One region of the Brevundimonas sp. SORGH_AS_0993 genome, then DNA from elsewhere that is predicted to be linked to it. Evidence: riboswitches for the same ligand, from Rfam matches in the RefSeq annotation. Region 1 holds a riboswitch; the other holds the start of a gene.
What was found. Region 1 has a riboswitch for cobalamin ahead of QE389_RS08855 (TonB-dependent siderophore receptor). Riboswitches for the same ligand answer to the same signal wherever they lie in the genome.
Positions count from the first base shown of each region.

Region 1 (14,134 bases):
AAGGCCTGGGCCGAGGCGGGCTGAAGCCCCTTCCCAAGCGGAGGTGCAGCCGCCATCTAGCGGCCATGACCGACACCCTCTCCGCCGCCACCGCCTCGACCGCCGCCGCTTCCGGTAACACGGGGGGCAAGATTCCCGTCACCGTCCTCACCGGCTATCTCGGCGCGGGCAAGACGACCCTGTTGAACCGCATCCTCACCGAGGACCACGGCAAACGGTACGCCGTCATCGTCAACGAGTTCGGCGAGATCGGCATCGACAACGACCTGGTGGTCGGCGCCGACGAGGATGTGTTCGAAATGAACAACGGCTGCGTCTGCTGCACGGTGCGCGGCGACCTGATCCGCGTCGTGGCCGGCCTGATGAAGCGCCAGCGCCCCGGAAAGCCCGCCTTCGACGCCATCATCGTGGAGACGACGGGGCTCGCCGACCCCGGCCCGGTGGCCCAGACCTTCTTCGTGGACGAGGACGTCAAGGCCAAGACCCAGTTGGACAGCGTCACCGCCCTGGTCGACGCCAAACACGTCATGGCCCGTCTGGACGATTCGAAGGAGGCGCGCGAGCAGGTGGCCTTCGCCGACCGAATCATCCTGAACAAGGTGGACCTGGCGACGCCGGAAGAGCTGGACGCCGTGGAGGCCCGCCTGCGCGGCCTGAACCCCCTGGCCCCCATCGTGCGGGCCCAGCGGTCGAACGTGCCGCTGGATCAGGTGCTGGGCCTGGGCGCCTTCGATCTGGACCGGATTCTGGAGGTCAGGCCGGACTGGGTGAACCCGCCGCACGGCGCCAACGGCCATGTGCATGACGATCACTGCGGTCACGATCATGGCCACGACCACCACGACCATGACCACACGCATCACGACCACGATCATCATCATGGGGCTCGCGGCCACGCCCACCAGGACGACATCAGGGGGATTTCCCTGTCGCTGGACCGCCCTCTGGACGGGACGAAGTTCACCGCCTGGCTGGATCGGCTGCTGGGCGAGCAGGGCCAGAACATCCTGCGCGCCAAGGGCATCATCGACGTCAAGGGCGAGGATCGCCGCCTAGTCTTCCAGGCGGTGCACATGATTCTGGAAGGCGACCTGCAACGCGAGTGGGGCGTCGCCGAACGCCGCTGGAGCCGCGCCGTCTTCATCGGCCGCGATCTGGACGAGGCCGAACTGCGTCGCGGTTTCGAAGCCTGCGCGGCCTGAAAAACTTAAAGCTTCAGGCCGGCCTGGCCGGCCAGATCGGCCAGCTTGACCATGGGGCGGGGGCCCCAGTGGGCGATGACCTCGCTGGCGGCCAGCGAGCCCAGCTTGCCGGCCTCTTCCAGCGTCAGGCCGCGCGCCAGGCCCAGAAGGAAGCCGGCGGCGTACTGATCGCCGGCGCCGGTGGTGTCGATCACCTTGTCGACCGGGAAGGCCGCGACGACGACGCGGTCCTGACCCTGGATCACGACTGACCCCTGCTCGCCGCGCGTGACCGCCGCGATATCGACGAGGGCGGCCAGTCTGGCGGCGGCGGCGTCGAAGTCGTCCGTCTCGAACAGGGCGCCCAGTTCGGCTTCGTTGGCCAGGACGATGTCGGCGGACTGGGTGATGAAGTCCAGCAGTTCGGCGCGCCAGCGGGTGACGACAAAGGTGTCCGACAGGGTGATGGCGACCTTGCGCCCGGCCTGGTGCGCTGCGGCGGCGGCGCGTTCGAAGGCGGCGCGGGCCGGCGCCGGGTCGAACAGATAGCCCTCCAGATAGACGATCCGGCTGTCGCCGATCAGGCCCTGGTCGATGTCGTCGGCGTAAAGCTGGTTCGCGGCGCCCAGGAAGGTCGCCATGGTGCGCGCGCCGTCGGGCAGGACATTGATCAGGCAGCGGCCGGTGCCGAAGCCCTGGTCCGCGCCGCCGGTCAGGACCGGGGTGTCGAAATGCACGCCCGCCGCGCGGATGTCATGGGTGAACACCTGGCCCAGCGTATCGTCCGCCACCTTGCCGATATAGGCCGCGCGCCCGCCGAACGAACCGACGCCCGCCACGGTGTTGCCGGCCGAGCCGCCCGACGCCTCCACCCCCGGCGCCATGGCGTCGTACAGGGCGGCGCTGCGTTCGGCGTCGACCAGCTGCATGGAGTTGGGCGCCAGGTCCTGGGCCGTCAGGAAGGCGGCGTCGCAGGGGCTGAGGACATCGACGATGGCGTTGCCGACGGCGCAGACGTCGTATTGGGCGGTGTTCTGGGTCATGGGCGCGCCTTAGCGGTTGCAGACCGGCGCGTCACCCGAAAACCTATAAGGAAGCCCTTATATGTGTCGGCGTGGTGCGATAGGCAGGGCGCATGACCCAGATCGCCGTCCTGACCCCCGACCCCGCCGACAAATCCTACATCGGCCGCTGGCCCGAGGTGCTGGCGCGCCTGAAGGCGACGCTGGAGGGAACGGGGCCAACGGTCACGGCCACCGCCTGGACCGATCATGTCGACGACGCCTCGGGGCTTGGAGCCTACGATCTGATCCTGCCGGTCATCGCCTGGGGCTATCACCGCGATCACGGCCGCTGGCTGACGGCCTGCGAGACCTGGAGCCATGCCGGCCTGCCGGTCGCCAACCCGGCCGAGGTGCTGCGTTGGAACTCCGACAAGACCTATCTGGCGCGGCTGGAGGACAGGGGCGTGCCGATTCCGCCGACGCGCTGGACCGACCGGATCACCCAGGACCAGGTGGACGCCGCCTTCGCCGAGACGGGGGCGCCGGTGCTGATCGTCAAGCCGACCGTCTCGGCCGGGGCCTTCCGCACCCTGCGTCTGACCCCCGGTCAGCGGCTGACGGACGCGCCGGAGGGGGCGGCGATGATCCAGCCCTATCTGCAATCCATCGAGACGGAGGGCGAGACCTCGCTGCTGTTCTTCGGCGGCCGGTTCAGCCACGCGGTCAACAAGCGGCCCGTGCCCGGCGACTTCCGCATCCAGATGCAGTTCGGCGGCCTTTACCGGACCGTGACGCCGGACGCCGAGGCGACGGCCCTGGCCGAGCAGGTGCTGGCGGCCATCGCCGAGCCGCTGCTGTACGCCCGAATCGACATGGCGCGCGACGACGCCGGGCGGTGGGTGCTGATGGAGGCCGAACTGATCGAGCCCGACTTCTATCTGGACCACGATCCGGCGAACGGCGCGGGCTTCGCCGCCGCCGTGGCCGCGCGCCTGAACCTCTAGGCCGCCACGCCCAGCGCGATCAGCCCAGCGCGCTCAGCCCAGCGCGCTCAGGCCCGCGCGCGAGGGGCACAGGTCGGCGATCAGGCACGACAGGCATTTGGGCTTCTTCGCCGTGCAGGTGTAGCGGCCGTGCAGGATCAGCCAGTGGTGGGCCTTGGGCAACCACTCTTCGGGCACGACCTTGAACAGCTGGGCCTCGACCTTGTCGGGCGTTCCGGCGTTGGCCAGACCCAGCCGGTGCGAGACGCGAAAGACGTGGGTGTCCACCGCGATGGCCGCCTCGATCCCCAGTTCGTTCAGCACGACCGACGCGGTCTTGCGCCCCACGCCCGGCAGGGCCTGCAGGTCGGCGCGGTTCAGCGGAACCTGGCCCCCATGCTGTTCCAGCACGATGCGGCTCAGGGCTATGACGTTGCGGGCCTTGCCCCGGTACAGGCCGATGGAGGCGATGTAGGGGATCAGCCCCTCTTCCCCCAGGGCCAGCATCTTCGCCGGCGTGTCGGCGACCGGAAACAGACGGTCGGTCGCCTTGTTGACCGACACATCCGTGGCCTGGGCCGACAGGGCGACGGCGACGACCAGGGTGAAGGGGTTGGAGAAGTTCAGCTCGGTCTTCGGCTCGGGCATGACGCGCGCCAGCCGCTCGAAGATCGCTTCCACCCGATCCTCGTCCGGCGGCCAGCGCAGCACCGGAATCGGCGCGCCGGTCATGACGGCGGGGCGTTTGGCGGCGGTCTTTGGCCGGGTCGGCTTCATGGTCCCGCTGTCGCCGCTGGGGCCGGACGGGTCAAGGGCGCCGCAGCCCCGGTTTTTCTTTCGCGGGTCATTGATTTCTGGACGGCTGAGTCCATTTTAGCGCCGCTACAAAACGCCGCACCCTCCCCCGGAACGCCCCATGTCGCCTCAACTCAAGAAACGCCTGCCGCTGTTCGCCGCGGTCCTGGTCGGTCTCGCCCTGATCGCCGGGGGGATCGTCTGGTGGCTGAACGGTCAGCGGTGGGAGAACACCGACAACGCCTTCGTCCAGGCCGACACCACCCTGGTCAGCCCCCAGCTGTCGGGTCGGGTGGTCGAGGTGCTGGTCGGCGACAATCAGCGGGTCGAGGCCGGCCAGGTCCTGGTTCGCCTGGACGATTCCGACCAGAAGGCCCAACTGGCCCAGGCCGAGGCCAATCTGGCCGCCGCCCTCGCCGCCGTGGGCCATGTCGACGCCCAGGCCGATCAGGAGCAGGCCGCCATCGCCGCCCGCGCCGCCGCCGTAAGCCAGGCGCGCGCCCAGGCGGGCCTGGCCCAGGCCGAGGTCGACCGTTACGGCAAGCTGGCGCAGCAGGGCTGGGTCTCGCAGCAACGCATCCAGACCGAGCGCGCCTCGGCCGCCACCGCCGCCGCCGGCGTGGATCAGGCCCAGGCGGCCCTGGTCGCCGAACAGCGCACGGCCGGCGTCCTGGGCTCGACCCGCCAGCAGAGCGTGGCCGCCGTCGAACAGGCCCAGGCCCTGGTCGATCAGGCCCGCATCGCCCTGGAACGCACCGTGATCCGCGCGCCTGTCGCCGGCGTCGTCGGCGCCCGCAGCGTGCGCGCCGGCCAGTTCGTCAACGCCGGCACGCAGCTGCTGTCCATCGTGCCGCTGAGCCACACCTATATCGTCGCCAATTTCAAGGAGACGCAGCTGGCCAGGGTGCGGCTGGGTCAGAAGGTTGAGATTTCGGCCGACGCCTTCCCCGGCCGCAAGATCGAGGGTCGGATCGACAGCTTTTCCCCGGCCACGGGGGCCGAGTTCGCCCTGATCCCGGTCGAGAACGCCACCGGCAACTTCACCAAGATCACCCAGCGGGTGCCCGTCCGCATCGTTCTCGGCGGGGCCGACCGGGGCCTGGTGCTGCGGCCCGGCCTGTCGGTGGACGTCAAGGTCGATCTGAAGAGCCCGGGCGGCCAGAGCTTCGCCGAGGCGGTCGGGACGGTCGCGGCCGCCCAGGCCGGCGGCGCAGGCGCGGCTCAAGGGGCGCCCCGCCCGTGACCGACGCCGCCCCCGCCGCTTCCGGCGGGGCCCCTTCCGCCGCCAGGGCCCCCGTCGCCGGCCAGCCTGAGATCAACTGGACCATGCTGCTGCTGGGCTTCGCCGGCATGGTGGTGGGCCAGTTCATGGCCATTCTGGATATCCAGATCGTCGCCGCCTCCCTGCCGCAGATCCAGGCCGGGGTCGGCGCCTCGGCCGACGAGATCAGCTGGATCCAGACCGCCTATCTGATCCCCGAGGTGGTGATGATCCCCCTGTCGGGCTTCCTGTCGCGGCTGTGGGGCACCCAGCGGCTGTTTCTGGCGTCGTGCGCCGGTTTCGTGCTGATGAGCGTGGCGACCGGCCTGTCGACCTCCATCGACACCATGATCCTGTTTCGGGCCATTCAGGGCTTCGTCGGCGGGGCCATGATCCCGACCGTCTTCGCCGTGGCCTTCACCGCCTTTCCGCCCGAGCGGCGGGTGACGGCCAGCGTGGTCATGGGACTGATCGTCACCCTGGCGCCCACCGTGGGTCCGACCCTGGGCGGGCATCTGACCGAATGGCTGAGCTGGCGCTGGCTGTTCTTCATCAACGTCGGACCCGGACTGATCGTCCTGTTCCTGGTCGGCCGCTACGGGAATTTCGACAAGGGCGATCCATCCCTGGCCAAGGGGTTCGACTGGTGGGGCCTGGGCCTGATGGCGATCTTCCTGATGTCGATGCAATTCGTGCTGGAAGAGGGCGCCAAGAACGACTGGTTCGACGACAATCTGATCCTGATACTGACTGTCGTGGCGGCCGTCGCCGGGCCGGTCTTCGTCTGGCGGTCCCTCAGCTACCGCCAGCCGATCGTGGAGTTGCGGGCCTTCGGCAATCGCAACTTCCTGGTCGGTTTCATCATGACCTTCACCGTCGGCTTCGCCCTGTTCGGCGGCACCTTCCTGTTGCCGCTGTTCCTGGGACGGGTGCTGCAATATTCCTCGTCGGAAGTGGGCACGACCATGGTGGTGTCGGGCCTGGCCATGTTCGCCACCGGCCCCTTCGCCGGGCGGCTGGTGCGCAAGCTGGACGCGCGTGTGCTGATGTTCGGCGGCTTCATGATGTGCGCCTGGGGCATGTGGGAGGCGCGGGTCGTTACGGACAACTGGGGCTTCTGGGAGTTCGCCTCGGTCCAGGCTTTCCGCGGCGTCGGCGTCATGCTGGCCATGATCGCGTCGCAGCAGGTGACGATGGCGACCCTGCCGCCGCACATGATCAAGAACGCTTCGGGCCTGGTGAACCTGTCCCGGAACGTCGGCGGCGCCTTCGGCCTGGCGATCCTGAACACCAGCCTGACGTCCAACACCGCCCTGCACATGGCCGAACTGACCAGCGCCATCGGCCAGGGCGACCAGGCCATGCGCGGCATGCTGGCCGGCATGGCCCAGCGTTTCTCCGGCGCCATCGACCCGACCGCCTCGGCCTTGAAGGCGGTCTATGGCCTGTTGCAGAAGCAGGCGACCACCCTGGCCTTCGGAGACGCCTTCGCCCTGCTGGCGATCATGTGCGCGGGCGCGGCCTTCGTGACCCTTCTGGCCCAGCCCGTGAAGGCCCAGGCAGGCGCGCCGCCGTCGGACGCCCACTGATGGCGCGCCGGCAGGGCCAGATCGACGAACGCAAGCGCCAGGCGGTGCTGGACGCCGCCGGCACCCTGTTCGCGGACAAGGGGATGGCGGTGTCGATGGAGGAGATCGCCCGCGTCGCCGGGGTGGCGAAACAGACCCTCTACAACCGCTTCGCCTCAAAGGCCGAGATCGCCCGCGCCCTGGCCAACCAGCGGGCGGACGCCATCGTCGCGCCCCTGAAGGAAGCTGGCGAACCGGCCCAGGTGCTGGAGGCCCTGGCCCTCAGCCTGCTGGAGCGGATCTGCCATCCCGACAAGACCAGTTCGATACGAGGGGTGGTGCTGATGTCGGCGGAGGCCCCCGACATCGCCCAAGCGGTCTATGAGGGCGGGCCGCTGCGCAGTCTGAACCTTCTGTCGGCCTGGCTGGCGGATCAGACCCGCGCCGGACGGTTGGACGTGGCCGATCCCGACGACGCGGCCGAGATGTTCACCGGCATGGTGCTGGGCCACGGCCATCTGCGCGCCATGCTGAACGCCCCGCAACTGGACGCGGCGCGTCGCGCCCGCCGCGCCCGCAACGCCGCGCGTCTGTTCCTGGCCGCCTATGGCCCCAAGGTTTCTGTCGCTTCGACGGCGGCTTCCAGCGCATAGTCGGTCGTCGCCGCCACAGGTCTCCGCGAGAATGCACCCATGCTGATCCACCTTTCCGCCTGGCCCGAGATCGAGGCGCGTCTGGCCGCCGACACGCCGCTGGCCAGGACGGTGGTGGGTGCCCATCGGCTCCAACGAGCAGCACGGGCCGACGGGGCTTCTGGGCACCGACTGGATGTGCCCGGAGATCATCGCCCACGCCGCCGAGCGGGCGGACGAGGCCCTGACGGTCGCCCCGACCTTCAACATCGGCATGGCCCAGCATCACCTGGCCTTCGCCGGCACCATCTCCCTGCGTCCCTCGACCTTCATGAGCGCCATCACCGACTGGGTCTCGTCGCTGAGCCGGCACGGGTTCGAGCGGATCTACTTCCTGAACGGCCACGGCGGGAACGTCGCCACCATCGAGGCGACCTTCGCCGAGATCTACGCCGAATGGAGCTTCCGTGGCGGCCCCCTCAGGCAGCACGACGCCGCGCAACGTGCGCTAGAGCAGGAGAACGCGCCGCCCTTCGTGCTGAAGCTGCGGAACTGGTGGGACCTGCCGGGCGTGACGGGCCTGTGCAACAGCCTGTTCCCGACGGGCCACGGCATGCACGCCACCCCGTCCGAGATCGCCGTGACCCAGGCGGCCTATCCCGACCACCTGAAGTCTGCGCCGTACAGCCCGCAGATCGCGCCGAACGGGCCGATCCGCGACGCCCTGGACTATCGCGCGCGCTTCCCCGACGGGCGGATCGGCTCGGACCCGGCCCAGGCCAGTCCCGAGAAGGGCCGGCGGATCATCGACGCCGCAGCGCCGGCCCTGCTGCGCGACGTGGCCGGCTTCGCCGCCGAGGTCCGGCCCTGACCCGCCGGCGCGATCCCGCCGTCGTCGGCGCCGAACTGTTGGCCGCCTCGGCCGAGGTGATCGCCGCGCGCACCACCCGCATGGCGCTGGACCTGACCAACCCCCAGGGTCAGGATCTGGTCGAACTGTCCCTGATGGGCACGGAGAAGGCCGAGGCGGCGGCGGCCTCGGCGGCCGCCCTGGCGGCCAGCGCGGGCGTCATCGGCCGGCGGCTGGGCCAGGCGGCGCTGGACGAAGGGGCCAAGGCCCTGGATGCGGCGGAGGCGATGATGACGGCGGGCGACGCCGCGACGGCGGCCGAGGTCCAGCTGCGCTACATGGCCGGCTGGTGGGGCCGGGCGGCGGGTCAGGCCCTGGCCCTCAACGCGGCCCTGATGAAGGCCCAGGCCGAGGCCGTGGCCCCCATCCACAGGACGGCGACGGCCAACGCCCGGCGGCTGCGTAAACAGTCCTAGAGCAGCGCCTTCAGCCGATAGAGCGCCTCCAGCGCCTCGCGCGGGGTCAGGTCGTCGGGATCGACGTCGCGGAACGCCAGTTCCAGAGGCGAGGGGCCGCGCACGGGTTCCGGCTCGGCGACGGCGAACAGGGGCAGGTCGTCCAGGCGGGCGGCGGCGGCCTTTTCGCCTTCCAGACGCTCCAGCACCGAACGGGCGCGGGCGACCACGGATGTCGGCACGCCCGCCAGCTTGGCCACCTGCACGCCATAGGAGCGGTCGGCCGCGCCGGGCGCCGCCTCGTGCAGGAAGACCAGATCGCCGTTCCACTCCTTGGCCACCATCGACAGGTTGCAGACGTGGTCCAGCCGCGTCTCCAACTGGGCCAGTTCGTGATAGTGGGTGGCGAACAGGGTGCGGGCGCGATTGGTCTCGTGCAGGGCCTCGGCCGTGGCCCAGGCGATTGCCAGACCGTCGTAGGTGGCGGTGCCGCGCCCGATCTCGTCCAGCACGACGAAGCTCTTGGGCGTGGCCTGGGTCAGGATGGCGGCCGTCTCGACCATCTCCATCATGAAGGTGGAGCGGCCGCGCGCCAGGTCGTCGCCTGCGCCGACGCGGCTGAACAGCCGGTCCACCACGCCCAGCCGCATCGCGCGGGCAGGCACGAAGGCGCCGGCCTGGGCCAGAATGACCAGAAGCGCGTTCTGGCGCAGGAAGGTCGATTTACCCGCCATGTTCGGGCCGGTGACGATGGCGAGGCGCGATCCGTCCTGGCCCGACCCGTCCAGCCGGGCGTTGTTCGGAGTGTAGGGCGCGCCTTGCGCCTTGACCGCCGCCTCGACGACGGGATGGCGGCCGGCCTCGACGCAGAAGGTCAGGGTGTCGTCCACGGCGGGGCGGACGGCGCCGACCTCCTGCGCCCATTCGGCGAGGGCGGCGTGGGCGTCCAGTTCGGCCAGGGCTTCGGCGACCGCCTGAAGCGGCTGGGCCAGGGCTGCGACCTCGCGCCGCCAGGTCTCGAAGGTCTCGGCCTCGATGGCCAGGGCCCGGTGGCCGGCCTGGCTGATCTTGGCGTCCAGTTCCGACAGTTCGACGGTAGTGAAGCGGACCTGATTGGCGAGTGTCTGGCGGTGAATGAAGGGGCTGTCGGGTCCGGCGCGGAGTAAGGATTCGGCGGCCTTGGCGCTGGTTTCGAGGAAATAACCGAGGACGGCGTTGTGCTTGATCTTGAACGGCACGCCGGACTCGGCGACGGCGCGGGCTTCCAGATCGGCGACGACGCGGCGGCTGTCGTCGCGCAGGGTGCGGGCGGCATCCAGTTCGGGGCGATAGTCGGGGCGCACGAAGCCGCCGTCGCGGGCCAGGTGCGACGGCTCGTCCACCAGGCCGTCGATCAGGTCGGCCTTCAGCCGCGAGACGTCGGGCGAAAGGGTCAGGCGGTCCAGCGCCAGGGCGATGCGGCGCGGCTGGCCGGTCAGAGGATCGACCTGACCGACGAACAGACCGGCGACGCCCTCGGCGATCGACAGGCCGGTGCGCACGGCCGCCAGGTCGCGCGGGCCGCCCCGACCCAGCGCCAGTCGTCCGACGGCGCGGGCGATGTCCGACGACGCCTTCAGCGCCTCGCGCAGATCGCGACGCAGGTCGCGGCGCTCCAAGAGCCATTCGACGGCATCGAGCTGTTCGTTGATGGAGAGCGGATCGCGCAGGGGCCGGGCGATGCGTTCGGCCAGGGCGCGGGCCCCGCCCGAGGTCACGGTGCGGTCGATGCAGGCCAGAAGCGAGCCTTCCCGCTCGCCGCGCTGGGTGCGGTCGATCTCAAGACTGGCGCGGGTCGCCGGGTCGATGGCCAAAAAGCCGCTTTCGCCCAGACGGCGGGGCGGGGCCAGGGCGGGAACCTTGCCCGCCTGGGTGGTCTCCAGATAGGCGGCGATCAGGCCAAGCGCAGAGACCTCGGCTTCCTCGAAGGTGCCGAAACCGTCGAGCGCCGAGACGCCGTACAGCCGTTCGACGCGGGCGCGGGCGGCCTGGGGTTCCGCGATGGCGCCGGCGAGCGCCTGGACCACACCGCCCGAGCCATCCAGCGCATCGCGGGTCGCCTCGTCCGAATACATCCGGTCGGTGACGAGGACTTCGGACGGGCGGAAGGCGGCCAGGGCCGCGCCCAAATCCTCGATGGCGCAGGCGACGCTGTCGACCGCGCCGGACGACAGTTCCACCACGGCGACGGCGGCCCGACCCTTTCGCACCGCGACCGCCGCCAGCCGGTTGGCGCCGCGCGCGTCCAGCAGGCTGTCCTCGGTCAGGGTGCCGGGGGTGACGACCCGGACCACGCCGCGCTGGACCACCGCCTTGCCGCCGCGCTTCTTGGCCTCGGCGGGGTCTTCCAGCTGTTCGCAGATGGCGACCTTGTGGCCGATGCGGATCAGCCGGGCCAGATAGCCCTCCATCGCATGGACCGGCACCCCGGCCATGGGGATGTCCTCGCCCTGATGCTTGCCGCGCTTGGTCAGGGTGATGCCCAGCGCGGCCGCCGCGACCTCGGCGTCCTTGAAGAACAGCTCGTAGAAATCGCCCATGCGGAAGAAGAGGATGGCGTCCGGCTGGCCCGCCTTGGCCGTCAGATATTGCGCCATGAACGGCGTCGCGCCCTCCAGCGAGGCGGCGATTTCGGGGGGATGGGAGACGGGCGCGTTCATGTGGCGCGGAAAGTGACGGAAGCCGCTTCCAGGCTCAAGCAATTTGCTGGCGTGTCGGCGCCTGCCTGTCTAGCTTTGCTTTGACCCCTCAAGGTGAAGGAAGATCGGCAATGACCGAAGCCCGCCCGATCCGAAAGCTGACCAAAGCGCTGCGGATCACTTTGGCGATCAATATCGTCGCCAGCGCTGGTTGCGCCTTGGGCTATGGTCTCCACGCCGCCGTCGCGTCCCGCTACGATCCAGGAGCTTATGTAGGATCGTTCGATCTTCTAGAAGGGGCGCAGGTCGCCGATCTTCTGTTGATGTGTTCAGGGTTGGCGCTGTTGCCTGTCGGGCTGGTCGCCGGATTTCTTGCCCTGAAATGGAGCTATCGCTCAAACGCCAATGCTCACGTCTTTTCGCGGGGATTGGAGAATACGCCGCAATGGGCGATCTGGTGGTGGTTCATTCCCTTCGCCGCTCTTTTCAAGCCTTTCGCCGTCATCAGCGAGGTCTGGCGTGCGGCGTTGCAACCGGATCGCTGGAAGCCGCTGAAGGACCCGGTCCGCCTGAGATGGTGGTGGGCGGCGCACCTGCTCACGAGCGCCTTGGCGATCGCTGGGTCGGCGATGGAGCGATCGGCCGCGACTGCGAGTCAGGTAGTAATCACCGACATCGTCTCGGCGGCTGGAATGTTGGCTCAAGTGATTTCGACGCTGCTTTATCTGAGCGTGATCGGCCGTATAGAGCCGTTGCAGACCGCCCTGATCGCGCAGGGTCGTCGTCGCCCGGAAGCCACAAACACGCCGTCATGGGCGCCGTGAAACGGCAAGGCTCTTGTCCGGGAAGCTGGCCCCTGCGATAGGCCGCGTCAGGCGGTTTAGGGAACACGGTGTGACGCCGTGGCTGTGCCCGCAACTGTAGGCGGCGAGAGCGTCGTCCGTCCGGGGTCAGACGACCTCGGCGCCACTGGGTGACTGGGAAGGCGAGGACGGCGGTTTACGACCCGCAAGCCAGGAGACCTGGCCGCCAACGTCGCTCGTCGCTGTCCGGGACCAGGCAGGGGCGCGGGGACTCTTCTCGTCGCAGCGACCCGACCTTGCGCCGCCCGGACCCTTGAGGTCCGGCGGGTCGGTTCGCTCATGACGGTCTCTCGCGCGCATTCGCGGGACCGGAAACGGGGATCTCGCTCAAATGAAGCGTTCCATTCTTCTTTCGACGGCGTCTATCGCCGCCGCCTTCGCCGCGCCCGCCTTCGCCGCCCCCGCCGATTCTGGCGACGCGACCCAGCTAGACGAAGTCGTCGTCACCGCCACCCGCCTGCCGGCCATCGTCGCCGACACGCCCGGCGCCCGCGTCATCGACGGCAAGACCATCGAACAGCGCGGCGCAATCTTCGCCGCCGACATCCTGGCCGACGTGCCGGGCCTGTCGGTGACGCGCACCGGCGCCTTTGGGGGTGTCGCCCAGGTGCGGATGCGCGGCGCCGGGCCGGGCAAGACCCTGGTTCTGGTGGACGGCGCGCCGGTCAACGATGCGGCCGAGCCGAACGGCGCCTATGACTTCTCCAGTTTCGAACTAGCGGACATCGAGCGCATCGAGGTCCTCAGCGGCCCGCAGTCGTCGCTGTGGGGTTCGGACGCCATCGGCGGCGTGATCGCCTTCACGACCCGGGAGATCGACGGCCTGCGCGCCGAGGCCGAGGCCGGGAGCTTCTCGACCGTGCGGGGCCGGGTGTCGGCGGGCGTCGCCAACGACACCTACGCCTTCAACGCCTATGTTTCGCGCTTCCAGACCGACGGGATTTCGGCCGCGGACAAGGCGAACGGCAATCCGGAGGCCGACGGTTTCCGCAGCACGACCCTGGGCGCCAAGGGCCGCTACGCCCTGTCCGATGCGGTCAAGGTCGACGGCGCCGTGCGCTGGAACAAGTCCAAGGCCGACATCGACGGCTTCCCGGCGCCGACCTACGCCCTGGCCGACACCAATGACACCCAGAACAGCGAGCAGTGGTCCGGCTATGGCCGGGTGACGGCCCAGGCGTTCGGCCTGAACCATCAGTTCAGCGTCTCGGCCTCGGACCTGGACCGCACCTCCTACAGCGGCGGCTTCGGCTCGACCTTCAGCGGCGACCGTCAGGCCTATCGCTGGCAGGCGGACGGCAAGACGCAGGACGTGGATTACGCCTTCGGCGTCGAGCGCAACGAGGCCTCGGCGGCTCTGTCGTCGGGCCGGTCGCGCGACCTGTCGATCACCTCGGTGTTCGGCGTGGCCAAATACGACGTCGGCGCGCTGAACCTGACCGGCGGCCTGCGTTACGACGACACCGACCACTTCGGCTCCAAGACGACGGGGCGGGTGTCGGCGGCCTATGCCCTGTCCGGCGGCTTCATCCTTTCGGGCGCCTATGGCACGGGCTTCAAGGCGCCGACGGTCAGCCAGGCGGTCTGCGACTACTGCTATGCGCCGCTGCCCTGGCCCGAGCTGAAGCCGGAAACGGCCGACAGCGTCGAAGTGGCCCTGGGCTGGGCCTCGGCCGACGGCCGCTTCGACGGCCGCGCGACCCTGTATCGCCTGAACGTGGAGGACCAGATCACCTATTCGGCCGGCCGCTACATCAATGTGGCCAAGACGCGGTCGGACGGGTTCGAGCTGGAAGGCCGCGCTCTCTTGGGCGGCGGTTTCGACCTGACCCTGGCCTATGCCTGGACCGACGCCGAGGATCGC
Region 1 is NZ_JAUTAH010000001.1:1,775,932-1,790,065, reverse strand. Features, by position in the region: gene nudC (NAD(+) diphosphatase) at 1-24, shown strand, start outside; gene QE389_RS08910 (GTP-binding protein) at 66-1,202, shown strand; gene QE389_RS08905 (adenosine kinase) at 1,208-2,224, opposite strand; gene QE389_RS08900 (RimK family alpha-L-glutamate ligase) at 2,317-3,189, shown strand; gene nth (endonuclease III) at 3,223-3,945, opposite strand; gene QE389_RS08890 (HlyD family secretion protein) at 4,085-5,206, shown strand; gene QE389_RS08885 (DHA2 family efflux MFS transporter permease subunit) at 5,203-6,813, shown strand; gene QE389_RS08880 (TetR/AcrR family transcriptional regulator) at 6,813-7,445, shown strand; partial or broken gene QE389_RS08875 (creatininase family protein) at 7,485-8,295, shown strand; gene QE389_RS08870 (phasin) at 8,334-8,750, shown strand; gene mutS (DNA mismatch repair protein MutS) at 8,747-11,428, opposite strand; gene QE389_RS08860 (DUF4328 domain-containing protein) at 11,539-12,231, shown strand; cobalamin riboswitch at 12,289-12,431, shown strand; gene QE389_RS08855 (TonB-dependent siderophore receptor) at 12,602-14,134, shown strand, end outside.

Region 2 (14,134 bases), 370 kb from region 1:
AGGCGACACGCCACCACCACATCTCGCCGGTCACGCGCACCCGCATTTCACCGGGCCTCGGCGCCTCGGACACCCGCGCCGTCGTGGTCAGACCATAAACCAGCAACCCGGTGAGGACCACGACCGGAAAGACCAGGCCGGCGATCCAGATCAGCCGCTCCCCGCCCAGGCGCCGCTGCCACCTTCGCGGTCCGAACAAGGCCACGCCCAGCGCCGCCCCCACGACGACCATCACGACCGCCGCCATGACGAACAGCACCCAGGCCACGGTCTGGATCGGCCCGGCGAAAGGCCCGGCGGGATCGAGAACCGGCGGCGGCCAGCCGGCGATGCCGGGAGGAATCTCAGTCTTCATCGAGCGTGTACAGATAGGCCGCGACATCGCGGGCTTGGTCTTGCGTCAAGGGCATGGGCGGCATGGCGGTTCCGGGGTCGAGCGACGGCGCGTCGATCAGCCAGCGGATCAGGACGTCGGGCTGGTTGGGCAGTCGCCCCGCGATCAAGGGACGCGCGCCGAAGCCGGAGAGGTTCGAACCGGACCGACCTTCGGGCCATGCGACGCCGGGGATTCTGTGGCAGGCGGCGCAGCCGACCTGTTTCATCACCGCGAGACCGGCGGCCGGGTCGGCCTGAGCGACGGGTCTGGGAAGATCGGCCTTGTCGGCGCATGCGCCCAGGGCAAGCGGCAAAAGGGCCAGCGGGATCATTCCCCATGAGACCGGATCGAACGACATCGGGCCGAACGACATCGGGCCGACCATCGCCCGCCTCGCCGCCGCCCGATCCGTCCGCCGAAGACCCATCCGCCCCCCAAACTTCATCGGACCAATCCGCTTTGGCGACAGAGGTTCCCCGCGCTTTCGCCGAACCTCGGCGGAACCTGCGCCGAGAAGGCGTGTTCGAGCCCCGTGCGCCATATCCTTTCCGCCGTTTTTCTGACGACGCTCCTGGGCGCCTGCGACTCCACGCCCGGCCGGACGGACCGCGCCTTTTCGGCAAACGGAGAGATCATCGCCATGAGCGGCGGAGCCGGCGGGGCCGCCAATGCCTGCTTCACCTGCCACGGTCTGGACGGCGCCGGAGACGGCGCCGCCGCGCCCCGCCTCGCCGGGCTGGATGCCGGCTATCTGCAAAAACAGATGGAAGACTACGCCTCCGGCCTGCGCCCCGACGACGCCATGACCCGCATCGCCAAGGCCCTGGATCAGGGGGATCGACGCGCCGTGGCCGCCTACTACGCCGCCCTTCCCGCGCCGCCGTCGATCGCGGGTTCGTCCCCTCCGGCCCCAGAAATCTATCTGAACGGCGATGCCGCGCGGGGCATCGTCGCCTGCGCCTCTTGCCACGGAGTGGACGGTCAAGGATCGGGTCAGGGCGGATATCCGCAGATCGCAGGCCAAGCGGCCGCCTATACGCTGGAACAGATCGACCGCTGGAAATCCGGCAAGCGTCGCAACGATCCGCGCGGCGTCATGGCCGCCGCCGTCAAATCGCTTTCGGCCTCCGAAGCCCGCGCCATAGCGTCCTGGCTGTCGACCCGACCCGCTTCTCCAGCGCCCGCCAACGCCGCTGCCAGCGGGTCCGCTTCGGTCGAAGCTGCGGCACGACCGGCAGCATCGCGTGAAACACGTCGTCCCGGTCGATCAGATGGTGCTTGATCGCCGCGCCAGCATGGATCGGGATCATCAACAGCAGGGTCACGACCAGGCCCCAGTGCATCCACTCCGCCGCCGCCTCGATCACCCATAGCTGCGTGTTGGACAAATCCTGAAACGGCAGCAGCGGCCATTTGATGAAACCCAATGTCTCCAGTTGCCGCGTGCGGTCCGTCGCCGAAATCATGGCCCAGCCCGACAGCGGTAGGCCGAACAGGCAGATGTAGAAGACATAGTGCGTGACATGGGCGGCCAGGCTCTCCCACCCCGGCTTGTCCGCGTCATTGATCAGATCGGGCGCCAGCAGCCGCCACGAGAGCCGGCCCATCACCAGGATCAGCATCAGAACCCCGATGGCGAAATGCAGGTCGTAGGCGGCCATCATCGCCCCGCCGACGGGCTGCCGCCCCATCCACCAGCCCCAGAACAGCTGGAAGACGACCAACCCCGCCATCACCCAGTGAAAGCCGATGCCGACCGGCGAATACCGCCCCTCTTCATGGTGTCCCGCCGCCCATTCCAACAGTTGTGTGAACAGCTTCTCGATCATGCCGGGCGCGCCTCGACGTCCGACCCGATCATCCGTCCCAACCGCCACAAGGCGGCGAAGAGATAGAGCGCCGCTGCGGGCGCCCACATGATCAACCCCGCCGCCTGTTGGTCCTCAAGCGGCGTCAGGCCCCAGGCCAGGGTCGTATAGGCATGCGGCGCATAGACGGCCTGCCCAGCGAAGGTCAGCACGGCCCCGAGCAGGCCCATGGCCAGCATCGTCGCCAGCAACGCCACGACGGCCGCCGGCGGCGTCGCCGACCGCACGGCGCACCAGAACCAGACCGCGCTGGCCAGCAGGCTGGCCTGCATCACCCAATAGACACCGTCGTTCGACAGAGCCGAGGCATAGGCGTCGGGCGCATGCCAGGCCCAGAGCACCACAGCCTGAACGGCGGTCGCCAGGATCAGAGAACCCGCGCGCCGCACCGGCAGCATCGACGCCAACAAGGGCGCGGCGACCCCGACCAGAAGCACATGATGGATGGTCCGCGCCGAAAACAGCGCCGAACTGAGGGCGCAGAGGGGCGAAACGAACCCGACCGCCAGAACGGCCATCGCGGCGATTCCGAGCCCGCGCCGTCGTCCCTCCAGCCGCGCCCCGATCACGACAGCGGCAAGCCCCAGGGCCGCCAGCAGCACGGGGTCCAGATTCCAGCGCCACTCCCCTATCTGGGGCGCGACGCCGCAATAGGGAGTCCACAGCGCCGGCGCCCTCATGATTCTGCCGCAGACGATCGCAAGCGCGTCTCCCCGATAGATATGCGACCTTTAAATGAGACCTTGCGGTGACAAGTTCCACGCGCGTCCGGCGACACTATTTTGGAAAAGCTCCTCACCGAACGCCGGCCCGAAGGCCCCCGTCCCTGTCGCCGCCAACTTAAGGGTGCGACGAAGGAAGACGTCATCATAAAAATCAAAGCTTTGCGGTAATTTCTCGTCGCCGGACCTATTTACCGAAAGTTGTGACTCGGCGAATGTCACAGGGGTGTAGGGAGGGTGATCGCATGATCAATGCGATGGGCGAGGGCTTGTCCGCGGCCGCGGATTCGCGCCGCGCGGAAGGGGCGTTGGACCGAGACTGGCTTGTAAGCGCCGTGGAGTCGTTGCTGCGCCAGGCCTTCCCCACCCTGGTGCTGGTGGGCGCCGACGCCACGATTTACTTCAACGAAGCCTGCAGGTCGCTGATGCTGCCTTTGGCGGCGGCGCAGGGGACGGCCCTGCCCCATCTTGCGCCCTCGCTGGCCGCTCAGCTGGCGCCGACGCTGGATGCCGCGTGGGCGGGCCAGGCCGGACAGGCGCAGGACGTGCGGGTCACCGTCGATCGCCCCGAAGGGATGATCGAACTCTGGGTCACAACCGCCATCACCCCGGTCGCCAGGGACGGCAAGGTGTCGGCGATCTTTTGCGTGTTCCGGGATGTGACCGAAGAGAAGCGGCTTCGCGCCCGCCTGGCCGCGGCGGAAGCGACCGTGGACTCTCTGACGGCTCTGGCGCCGATGTTTCTGTGGCGACTCGACGCCCGGGGCGTCGTGCGCTGGATGAACGAGCGATGTCAGGCGTATCTCGGCGTCAGCCTGTCCCAGGCGAGAGACGAGGGTTGGATCGGTTGGCTTCACCCGCAGGACCGCGACCGGGTCATCTCGGATTGGGGCCGCGCAGTCACATTGGCCCAACCGACTGAAAGCCGCCATCGCCTTCGCAGCGCCGAAGGCGTCTATCGCTGGTTCACCCTGCGCGCCCTGCCCCAGTTCGACGAGACCGGGGCCTTGGTCGAATGGCATTCGGCGGCGATCGAAGCGGACGAGGGAGAAGACGCCTCGACCGAGCGTCGGTTTCTCTGGACGGCGGATGCCGTCACCTGGACCCGCCGGTTCCTGAACGCCGACGGACGCACCAACTGGCCCGGCGACAAGGGGGGGGCTCTCTCCTGGGCCGACCAAATGGCCTTGGTCGTGGACGAGGATCGTCCATCCTGCCGCGCGGCTCTGGAAACCCTGGCGACAGGGCGACCCGTCCGCACGGCCTACCGGGTCCGCACGGCCGCGGGCGATCTCTACGCCGTGGAAGACACCGCCTTTCCGGTGATCGAGGCGGACGGATCCGTCAGCGGATTGATGGGCGAATCCAGGGTCCGCAACCACGCCGTGACCAAGGTGCTCCTGCTCGACCCCGCCCGCCGGGGTTGTTCTCTGGTCAAGGCGTTGGAGGCGACGGGCCTCAGGGTCGATGCGGCGCAGGACATGGCCTATCGCCCCAGAGAGCGAAGCGAGGTGGGCGTCGTCGTCTATTGTTCGGACTCGACAGTCTCGGACATCCTGCGGGTCGCCGAGGTGGTCATACCTGCCTGGCCCGACCATCCCTTGGTCGTTCTGGGAGACCCCATGGCGTCCCCGAGCGACATCATCGCCTTGCACAGGGCGGGCGTGGTCGATGTCCTGTCCTACGATCAGACCGAGGAGGCCCTGGTCGGCGCCATCCGCAATCATCTCATAAATATCCATCAGAACAATGATTTGGAGATACCTGGTAGATCCACCAGGGAGCGTTTGGCGCGTCTGTCGGCACGGGAGCGAGATATCCTGAGTCGCGCCGTCGAGGGCGGCACCTCCAAGACCATCGGCCGCCAGCTGGGGATCAGCCCCCGGACCGTCGACTACCATCGCACAAAGGCCCTGGACAAACTCGGCCTGAAGTCGGTCAGCCAGGCGTCCAACCTTTTCACCCCCGTTTCGGCCCTACCCGTTCAGCGCCCCTAGGCGCCGAAAGTAGAACCCCAACGCGGACGCTAAGGATTCGCAAACACGTCACGATTGTGTCCACCCCGCATTAGCCTCACCGATCGGGAAGCGCCGAACGCCTTCCCGAAGCTGGGAGGATTACAATGCACGCACGATCGATCATCGGCCGGACGCCCGCTCCAGGCGGCGCAACACGGGTCACGCGCCTGACCACGCGGCTCCTGGTCGCCGCCGCCTACGCCCTAGGCGCCGTCATGCCTCTGGGTCTGTTTCTGACGCCTGCTCCGGCGCGGGCGCAGACCAGCGTGGTGGACGTCTGTACGGGCGTCTCGCTTCCCGCCTCGGCCGTGACGAACATCATGGCGCCCGTCATCACCGGGATCGCAACCCCCATAGAGAACACCGTCAACGGTCTGCTCAGCATCCTGACGCCGCGGCTGAACGTGAACGCCACGGGCCTTCTCGCCAGCGCCGCCAACAGTGAGGACATCCGACTGCGGGTTCTGGATGTGAACGGCGCCGTCGTCGATCTTCCCGACGCCTGCATCAATCAGGCCGACGGCTTCACCCTGACCGACGAGCAGGGAATCTCCATCGGCGGCAACCGGATCACCGGCCTGGGATCCGGCGGCGCGGTGGCGATCGCCGGCGAGTTGAACGCCATCGCCTTCGGCAACGGCGCCCGGACGGCCGCCACGGCGGCCGATGCGGTCGCCCTGGGCCGAGAGGCTCAAATCCTCGGCGGCGCCTCGGGCTCCATCGCCCTGGGCGCCGAGGCTTCGGTGGCGGTCGCCAACAGCCTGGCCCTCGGCGCCGACAGCGCGGCCCTGCGCGGCGCCCTGGCCAACTACGCCGCCCTGGGTCTCACGACGGCTCAGACCTCCGTGGGCGAAGTGTCTTTCGGCGCGGCAGGGGCCGAGCGGCAGTTGACGAACATCGCCGCCGGCTCGGCCCTGACCGACGCGGTCAATGTCGGCCAGCTTCAAGGCGTCTCCACAAGCCTCCAGGCCCTGGCCGATCTGGCCGTCACCTATGACGACGCGACGGCGGCCACCCTGACCCTGGGCGGGGCCGGAGGCACGCGGATCACCAACCTTTCGCCGGGCCTTCTGGCGCTGGGCTCTGCCGACGCCGTCGCCGGAGCCCAGCTTTTCGGCCTAGGCGCCAGTCTGGCGGCCGAGATCGGCGGCAGCACCGTCTTCAATCCCGCCACCAGCACCATCGACATCGGCCTGACCTATGACGGCGTCATCTACGACAGCGTCCAGGAGGCGCTGGACGCGATCTTCACCACGCCCGCCGGCGGAACGCCCTTCCTGTCGGTGAACTCCGCCCTGGGCGGCGCCTTGGCGAGCGGACTGAATTCGACCGCCGTGGGCCCGGCCGCCTCTGTCGGCGCTGACAACAGCGTCGCTCTCGGCGCCTTGAGCGCCGCTGACCGCGGCGCCGTGATCGGCTACGCCGCCCTGGGCCTGGACGCGCCCCAGACCTCGGCGGGCGAGGTGTCGATCGGGATCGCGGGCTCCGAGCGCCAGCTGACAAATATCGCCGCCGGCTCGGCCCTGACCGACGCCGTCAATGTCGGTCAGTTGCTGGGCGTCTCGGACGACCTTCAGGCCCTCGCCGCCATCGCCGTCGCCTATGACGATCCGACGGCAGCCAACCTGACGCTGGCAGGCGCCGGCGGCACGGTCGTTTCCAATGTGGCGGCCGGCGACCTCAGCGCCGGCTCCACCCAGGCCGTCAACGGCGACCAACTGTTCGCCACCAACACCCAGGTTTCTTTGAACACGACCGCCATCACCAACCTGTCCACCGATCTGCTCGCCCTGTCCGACACGGCCGTGATGTACGACGATCTTCTGGCCGGGCGCGTGACACTGGCCGGCGCGAGCGGAACCGTCATCGACAATGTCGCCGCCGGCGCCCTGAGCGCCAGCTCGACGGAGGCCGTCAACGGCGCCCAGTTGTTCGCCACCAACACCCAGGTCGGGGCCAATACGACGGCCATCACCAACCTCACGACGAACCTCGGCGCCCTGTCCGACACGGCGGTCATGTATGACGACCTGCTGGCCGGTCGCGTCACCCTCGCCGGCAGCGGCGGCACGGTCATCGACAATGTCGCCGCCGGCATCCTCTCGTCCACATCGACCGAAGCCGTCAACGGCGCCCAGCTGTTCGCCACCAACGCGCAGGTCGCGGACAACACCGCCGACATCGTCACCAACACCACCGCCATCACCACCCTGACCAACAACCTGAACACTGGCGCAATCGGCGTGGTGCAGTATTCGAATCCTGCCAATCCGACGACGCCGAACGGCGGCGTGGCGACCAATGACGTGACTTTGGTGGGCGCCCTGGCCGGCCCCGTCGGCCTTCACAATGTCGCCGCCGGACTGATCGCTTCGGGTTCGACCGATGCGGTGAACGGGGGGCAGGCGTTCGCCCTGGGCCAAAGCCTGGCGGCCGGTTTCGGCGGTGGCTCGGCCTTCGATCCCCTCACCAATACCCTGGATGTCGCGCTGACCTATCGAGGCGTCCAGTACGCCAGCATCCAGACCTTCCTGAACGCCCTGTCGGCGACGCCGGCCGGCGGCGGCTCCAGCGTCTATCTGGCCGTCAACTCCAACCTCGCGCCTGCCGCCGCCCAGGGCCAGGACGCCGTCGCCATCGGCCCTGCAGCTCGGGCGGTCGCGGACAACAGCGTCGCCGTGGGATCGGGAAGCGTGGCCGACCGCGCGGCTCAAGCCGACTATGCCGCCCTGGGCGTGGCGGGCCTGCAGTCCTCGGCCGGCTCGGTCGCCTTCGGCTCGGCCGGCGCCGAACGACAGCTGACCCACGTCGCGGCGGGTACGGCGGCGACCGACGCGGTCAATGTCGCCCAGCTGCAAGGGGTGGCGGATCGCGTGGACGCCCTGGCCGGAACCGCCGTCACCTACGACACCGCGACGAGGGACACCCTGACCCTGGCCGGCGCCAACGGCTCCACAATCACCAATCTGGCCGCAGGCCAGGTCAACGCCGCCTCCACGGACGCCGTCAACGGATCGCAGTTGCACGCCACCAACACCCAGGTCGCCCAGAACACCACGGCGATCACCAACCTGACCAACAACATCGCCAACGGCGGCCTCGGCCCCGTGCAGTACAGCGACAGCGACGATCCCCAGACGCCCAACGGCGGCGTGCGCTCCGACGACCTCACTCTGGTCGGGGCCAGCGGCGGCGCGGTGGGTCTGCACAATGTCGCCAACGGCCGGATCGCCGCCGGCTCGACCGACGCCGTCAACGGCGGCCAGATCCACGAACTGGCTTTCGCCGCCACGAACGCCGTGCAGTACGAGACCGACGCCTCGGGCGCGCGCACCAATCGCGTAACCTTCCAGGGCGGCGACGCGGCGGCCCCTGTGACGCTGAACAATGTCGCCGCCGGCCAAGTGACCGCGACCTCGACCGAAGCGGTCAACGGCTCGCAGCTGTTCCAGACCAACCAGGCGGCGGCCGCCGCCCAGTCGACGGCGGATACGGCCCTGACGCTAGGCCGGGGAACTCGCTGCAATATGCCGATCAGGGCCAGACCCGTGTGGTCCTGGGCCGCAGCGACGGACCGGCCGTCACGGTCAGCAACGTCGCCGCCGGTGTCGCCGACACCGACGCGGTCAATGTCCTCCAGATGCGCGAGAGCATGAACGAGGCGATCCAGCAGTCGAACGCCTACACCGACATGCGACTGGCGGCGATCAACTACAACGTCCAGGAAGTGCGCAAGCTGGCCTTCGCCGGCACGGCGGGCGCCCTGGCCGCCGCCGGGATGCCGCAGATCGCCGAGCGCGGCCGGTCGATGTTCGCCGTGGGCTATGGAACCTATGAAGGCCAATCGGCCATGGCCATGGGCTACTCCCGCGCCCTGGGCGACGGCTCCATGGTCTTCCGGGCGGGCGCGACCTTCGACACCCAGAACCATGTCGGCGCCAACGCCGGGATCGGCTGGCGCTTCTGACCGGAGAGGGGGAGGCTCCGCCTCCCCCAGCTTCACCTCCACACCCCCGGACCGTTCAAGGCATGACCCACGCTCTTACTGCCCTTAGCCCGGATGGGTTCGAAGCCATGAAGGCCCGCTTCATCGCCGCCGGTGATCGGCTGACCGATCTCCAGCTCCTGGAACTGGCGGACTGCTACCATGAGATGCTCCGCCAGCGCCGCGCGATCCGGGCCCGCCATCCCAAGCTCACGCCGCAGGCGGGCGTCTTCGTCGATCCCGAGCCGCGGACCTTCTAGCCGGCGGCGCGGGACACGGGGTGGAGGCAAGGTCGGGGATTCTCCCGTCACAGGCGGGCTGAAGGCGGCCCGGAGGCGACGTCCTGAACGACGGCGAACGGCTTGGGCCGCCCGGAGCCGTCGACCGCCACCATGGTGAACTCGGCCGTGGCCGATAGCCGCCTCTCCCCCGTCAGCAATCGTTCGGCCCAGAGCTGCACCTCGACCGATAGCGAGCTGCGCCCCACCCTCTTAACGCGCGACACCAACTCGACCATGTCGCCGCCGTCGACGGGAGCCTTGAAGTCGATCCGGTTGGTCGCGGCCATGACCATGACTTCGCGCGAGTGACGGGTCGCGGTGACGAACGCCGCCTTCCCCATCAGCTTCAGGGCGTCACCCCCAAACAGGCCGCCATAGTGGTTCGTCGTGCCGGGGAACACCATCTCGGCGGTCCTCAGCCAGCCGTCATCGGCCGTTTCCGTCTGGTCGAGGGGCTCCAGAGGCCGATCGTCGCCAGCCTTCCTCGAAGCGACCATATGGAAGAGGCCGCGTGTGCATAGCCGTCGCTCGCCGGTCAGCAGGGCTTCGGCGTGCAACTCGACCTCAACCCCCAGAGAGGACCGCCCTGTACGGACAACGCGGCCGACGGCTTCGACCATCTCTCCGATCCGCGCCGGGGCGGCGAAGTCGATCCGTTCGCAACCCGCCGTCACGACGGTCCGTCTGGCATGACGACTGGCGGCCAGGAAGGCGACTTTGTCGAGATGGGCCAGCCCCACCCCGCCAAACAGCGTCCCGTGATGATTGGCGTCGCCGGGGAAGACCATGTCGATCAGACGCGAAATCATGCCCGAGCCCCCGCGATGTTCACGATAGCCTTCGCCCCCTTGGCCCCGGCCATGCGGCCCTCTTCGAGACGCACCAGGGTATGAAAGTCGCTGGAATGGAAAACCAAGGGCCTGGCGTCGAAAGCCACGGCCCCACGGTGGAGCCGAAAGAGCACAAGGTCATGATCGCCGGCTCCGATCTCCTTCTCGATGGAGCATTCCAGCCAAGCCGTGGCGTCCGCCAGGAACACCGCGCCGCCGGCCGTGGCCTCATGGTCCAATCCCAGGAAACGGTCGCCGGTCTTCTGCGCAAGTTGGCGCGCCGTCGCGGCGTGAACGTGACTGAGGAAAGAGATGCCCACACGCGCCTGACGACGCAGGCGACGCCAGGCCCCAGAGCCTTGCTTGATGCAAACCGAAGTCAAAGGCGGGTCGATCGAGACGGCGACGAAGGTGCTGGCGGTCATGCCGACGGGTTCCCCATGATCCATCGCACAGAGGGCGATGACCCCGGTGGGGAACCGCCCGAACAGTCGGCGCAGGTCGGCGTCGTCGTGGACGTCATGCAGGGGGGTCATCGCGGTCAGGCCCCGAGTTCCCTGCGGACGATTTCCGCGCCGGCGCCCAGGGCCTTCAACTTCCCGTTCGCGACCCGGCGAGACAGGGGCGCCATGCCGCAGTTGGTGGCGGGATACAATTTGTCGGCGTCCACGAACTGGAGCGCCTTCCTCAAGGTGTCGGCGACTTCCTCGGGCGTCTCGATCGTATCGGTGGCGACGTCGATGGCCCCGACCATCACCTTCTTGCCCCGGATCAGTTCGATCAGATCCATCGGCACATGCGAGTTCTGGGCTTCGAGCGAGATGATGTCGATGCTGGAGGTCCGCAGCTTGGGAAAGGCTTCCTCGTACTGACGCCATTCCGATCCGAGGGTCTTCTTCCAGTCGGTGTTGGCCTTGATGCCATAGCCGTAGCAGATGTGAACGGCGGTCTGACACTTCAGGCCCTCGGCCGCCCTCTCCAGCGTGGCGACGCCCCAGTCGTTCACCTCTTCGAAGAAGACGTTGAAGGCCGGTTCGTCGAACTGGACGATGTCGATCCCGGCGGCTTCCAGTTCTCGCGCCTCTTCGTTCAAGATCTTGGCGAACTCCCAGGCCAGTTTCTCGCGGCTGCCGTAGTGGTTGTCGTACAGGGTGTCGATCATCGTCATCGGCCCCGGCAGAGCCCATTTGATCGGCTGGTCGGTCTGCGCGCGCAGGAATTTGGCGTCTTCCACGAACACCGACTTCGGGCGGCTGACCGCGCCCACCACCACCGGCACGCTGGCGTCGTAGCGGTTGCGGATGCGCATGGTCTTGCGGTTCTCGAAATCGACGCCTTCCAGATGTTCGATGAAGGTGGTGACGAAATGCTGGCGCGTCTGCTCGCCGTCGCTGACGATATCGATGCCGGCGCGGCGCTGATCGTCCAACGACAGACGCAGGGCGTCCTGCTTGGCCTCGATCAGTTCGTCGCCTTCGAGCTTCCAGGGCGACCACAGGGTCTCGGGCTGGGCCAGCCAGACGGGTTTGGGCAGGCTGCCGGCGGTCGAGGTGGGCAACAGGGTTTTCATGAGGAATGACCTTGCGTGCGTAGGAGGGATCAGGCGGCGAAGCTGGCGGACCAGCGGTCCAGGACCTGCCGATAAGGTTTGATGAAACGCTCCTCGACGAACCGGCCCTGTTCGACGGCCAGGCGGCTGCGTTCCTCGCGGTCATAGACGATACGGGTCAGCGAATAGTCCTGCGCCTTCAGGCTGGGCTGAAACTGGGCGGTCGCGGGCGAGTTGGCGTTGTAGATTTCCGGCCGATAGATCTTCTGGAAGGTCTCCATCGTGGCGATGGTGCTGACCAGTTCCAGATCGGTGTAGTCCGCCGTCAGGTCGTCGATATGATAGAAGGCGAACGGCGCCACGCTGCCCCTGGGCATGAAGTAGCGGACCTTCATCCCCATCTTGGCGAAATACCGATCGGTCGGCGAAACGTCGTCGTTCGCGTATTCCAGACCCAGGACACGATGTTCGTCGCCGGTCCGGTGATAGGTCTTGTTGCTGGATACGCTCAGACAGATGACCGGCGGCTTGGCGAAATTGTCGCGATAGGCGCTCGACGTCAGGAAGCGCCTGAACAGCTTGCCGTGCAGGTCGCCGAAGTCATCCGGCGCACGGGCATGGACCTTCATATGTTCCGGCAGGACCACGCTGAAATCGTAGTCGCGGACATAGGAGGAGAAGTTGTTGCCGACGATCCCATCGATGCGCGCGCCATCCGCCCTGTCGATGATGGTCGTCTGCAGAATCTCGATCAGTGGAAAGGCGTCGGCGTCCTCGCCCGGACAGACGCTCATCTCGACGGACACGATCTGAAGCTCGACCGCATAGCGGTCGCCCCGGGGATTGTTCCGGTCGGCCAGGGAGTTGAAGCGGTTGTCGATCATCCTCAGGGTGTTGCGCAGATTCTCCTGGCGCCGCTCTCCCCGCGCCAGATTGGCGAAGTTGGTCGTGATCCGCGTGTTCTCGGCGGGACGGTAATCCTCGTCGAGCGCGGTGCGCTTGATCGTGAAGGTGAAGTCGCTGCTCGCCATGGTCTCTGCCGCTGATGCTATGGCGAGACAGCGGACAGGGACGCGCGACCGCTCGCGCGCGGAATCGACCCGTCGCGGCGCTCAGGCGACCTGACCGGACACCCCGCCGGAGGACGTTATCGGTCGGGGCAGGTCTCCTGGCTCACGGGTCACGGCTTCGGGTCCGGCCTTCCCGGGGCGAACCCCAGTGACACGAGATGAACCCTCGGCTCGCCGCTCACAGTTGCGGGGGCAGCGCCGGATTCGACGCGCCATGCGTCACACCGGCTTCCCTCTTAGCTCCGCACAGCCCGAAAGCCGCGCGCAGAACCTCGACAGCGCCAGAATGCCAGATCGACCGGCCAAGTCAACAAACATATAAAGATATCTTTATGTGTTTGTTGACTTGGCCTCTCCCCCTCGCATCGACCGTCAGCGGAAAGGCAGCCAGTCGGGCTCGAAGACGAAGTCGCGTCGGGGAAGGCCCGTCAGACCGCGCAGCCGGTCGATGTCCAGCAGGGTGATGGTCTGGTCGGAGCGGCGGATCAGGTTCGCCTTGTCCATGGCCCGCAGCGTGCGATTGACGTGAACCGGGGTGATGCCGACCAGATCGCCCAGGTCCCGCTGGGTCAAGGGCATGGCGAAGGCGCCGTCTCGGGCTTGGCCGATGGCCGAGAGGCGATCGAACAGATCGACCAGCAGGGCGGCGATCCGGACATGGGCGTCGGCCTGCCCCACCAGCGCCAGCCGATCCATCAGGGAGACGCGCTCCTTCTGCGCGCTGAGAAACAGGGTGATCGCCAGGCGAGGATGACGGGCGAAGGCCGCAATCAGCCGCGACCGCGACAGGGGCTGCGCCGCCACGGGCGTCAGGGTGGTCAACGTCTCCGCGCTGCTTTTCAGGCTCAGGCTCGGCGCGCCCAGCAGATCGCCGGGCAGATGCACCTTGACGATCTGCTGCTTGCCGGTCGGCAGCGACAGCGAGGCGGCGACCCAGCCGCCCAGCAAAAGATGAAGGTTCAGCGGCTCCGTCCCCTCGCGGCGCAGGACGTGATGACGCGGATAGTGCTGGGGCGGTCCCAGAAGCTCGGCGACGACAGCCCGCTCTTCGGCCGAAAGCCGGAGGAACTCGCCGAAGCGATTGCTCGGCCTGTCGTGCGAATCGCGCTCCGTATCGAAAACGTCGTCCATGACCCGGCGATGGACAAATGCGCGGGGCCTCGCACTAACCCATGTAAGTTCCGGCCTTGGCCTCGTCCGACTTGGCCTCGTCCGATCGACGGCGGCCGAAGTCCGCCCAGAAGCCTTGTCTCGGCCGCGCCGAGCCTTGCCGTCTCGCCTAGAAGGACGGGGGCTGGGTGCGCAGGAAGGCGGTGGCGCCGACCCCGAAGTACAGCAGGGCGAAAGCCCCCGCGAGGATCGCCAACAGCAGGACCACGCCGCGTCGGCTCTTGAGAATCGAGGGTTTTCTTGAACGTCGGCTCATGCGGGACAG
Region 2 is NZ_JAUTAH010000001.1:1,409,508-1,423,641, forward strand. Features, by position in the region: gene coxB (cytochrome c oxidase subunit II) at 1-355, opposite strand, end outside; gene QE389_RS14650 (cytochrome c family protein) at 345-917, opposite strand; partial or broken gene QE389_RS14655 (cytochrome c) at 1,017-1,478, shown strand; gene QE389_RS06985 (cytochrome b) at 1,486-2,205, opposite strand; gene QE389_RS06990 (cytochrome c oxidase assembly protein) at 2,202-2,924, opposite strand; gene QE389_RS06995 (PAS domain-containing protein) at 3,212-4,963, shown strand; gene QE389_RS07000 (hypothetical protein) at 5,089-8,640, shown strand; gene QE389_RS07005 (YadA-like family protein) at 8,535-8,951, shown strand; gene QE389_RS07010 (hypothetical protein) at 9,014-9,229, shown strand; gene QE389_RS07015 (acyl-CoA thioesterase) at 9,277-10,059, opposite strand; gene QE389_RS07020 (flavin reductase family protein) at 10,056-10,616, opposite strand; gene QE389_RS07025 (methionine synthase) at 10,622-11,650, opposite strand; gene QE389_RS07030 (DUF1852 domain-containing protein) at 11,680-12,660, opposite strand; cobalamin riboswitch at 12,770-12,989, opposite strand; gene QE389_RS07035 (Crp/Fnr family transcriptional regulator) at 13,072-13,830, opposite strand.
Region 2: another riboswitch for cobalamin. It lies ahead of QE389_RS07030 (DUF1852 domain-containing protein); the one in region 1 lies ahead of QE389_RS08855 (TonB-dependent siderophore receptor).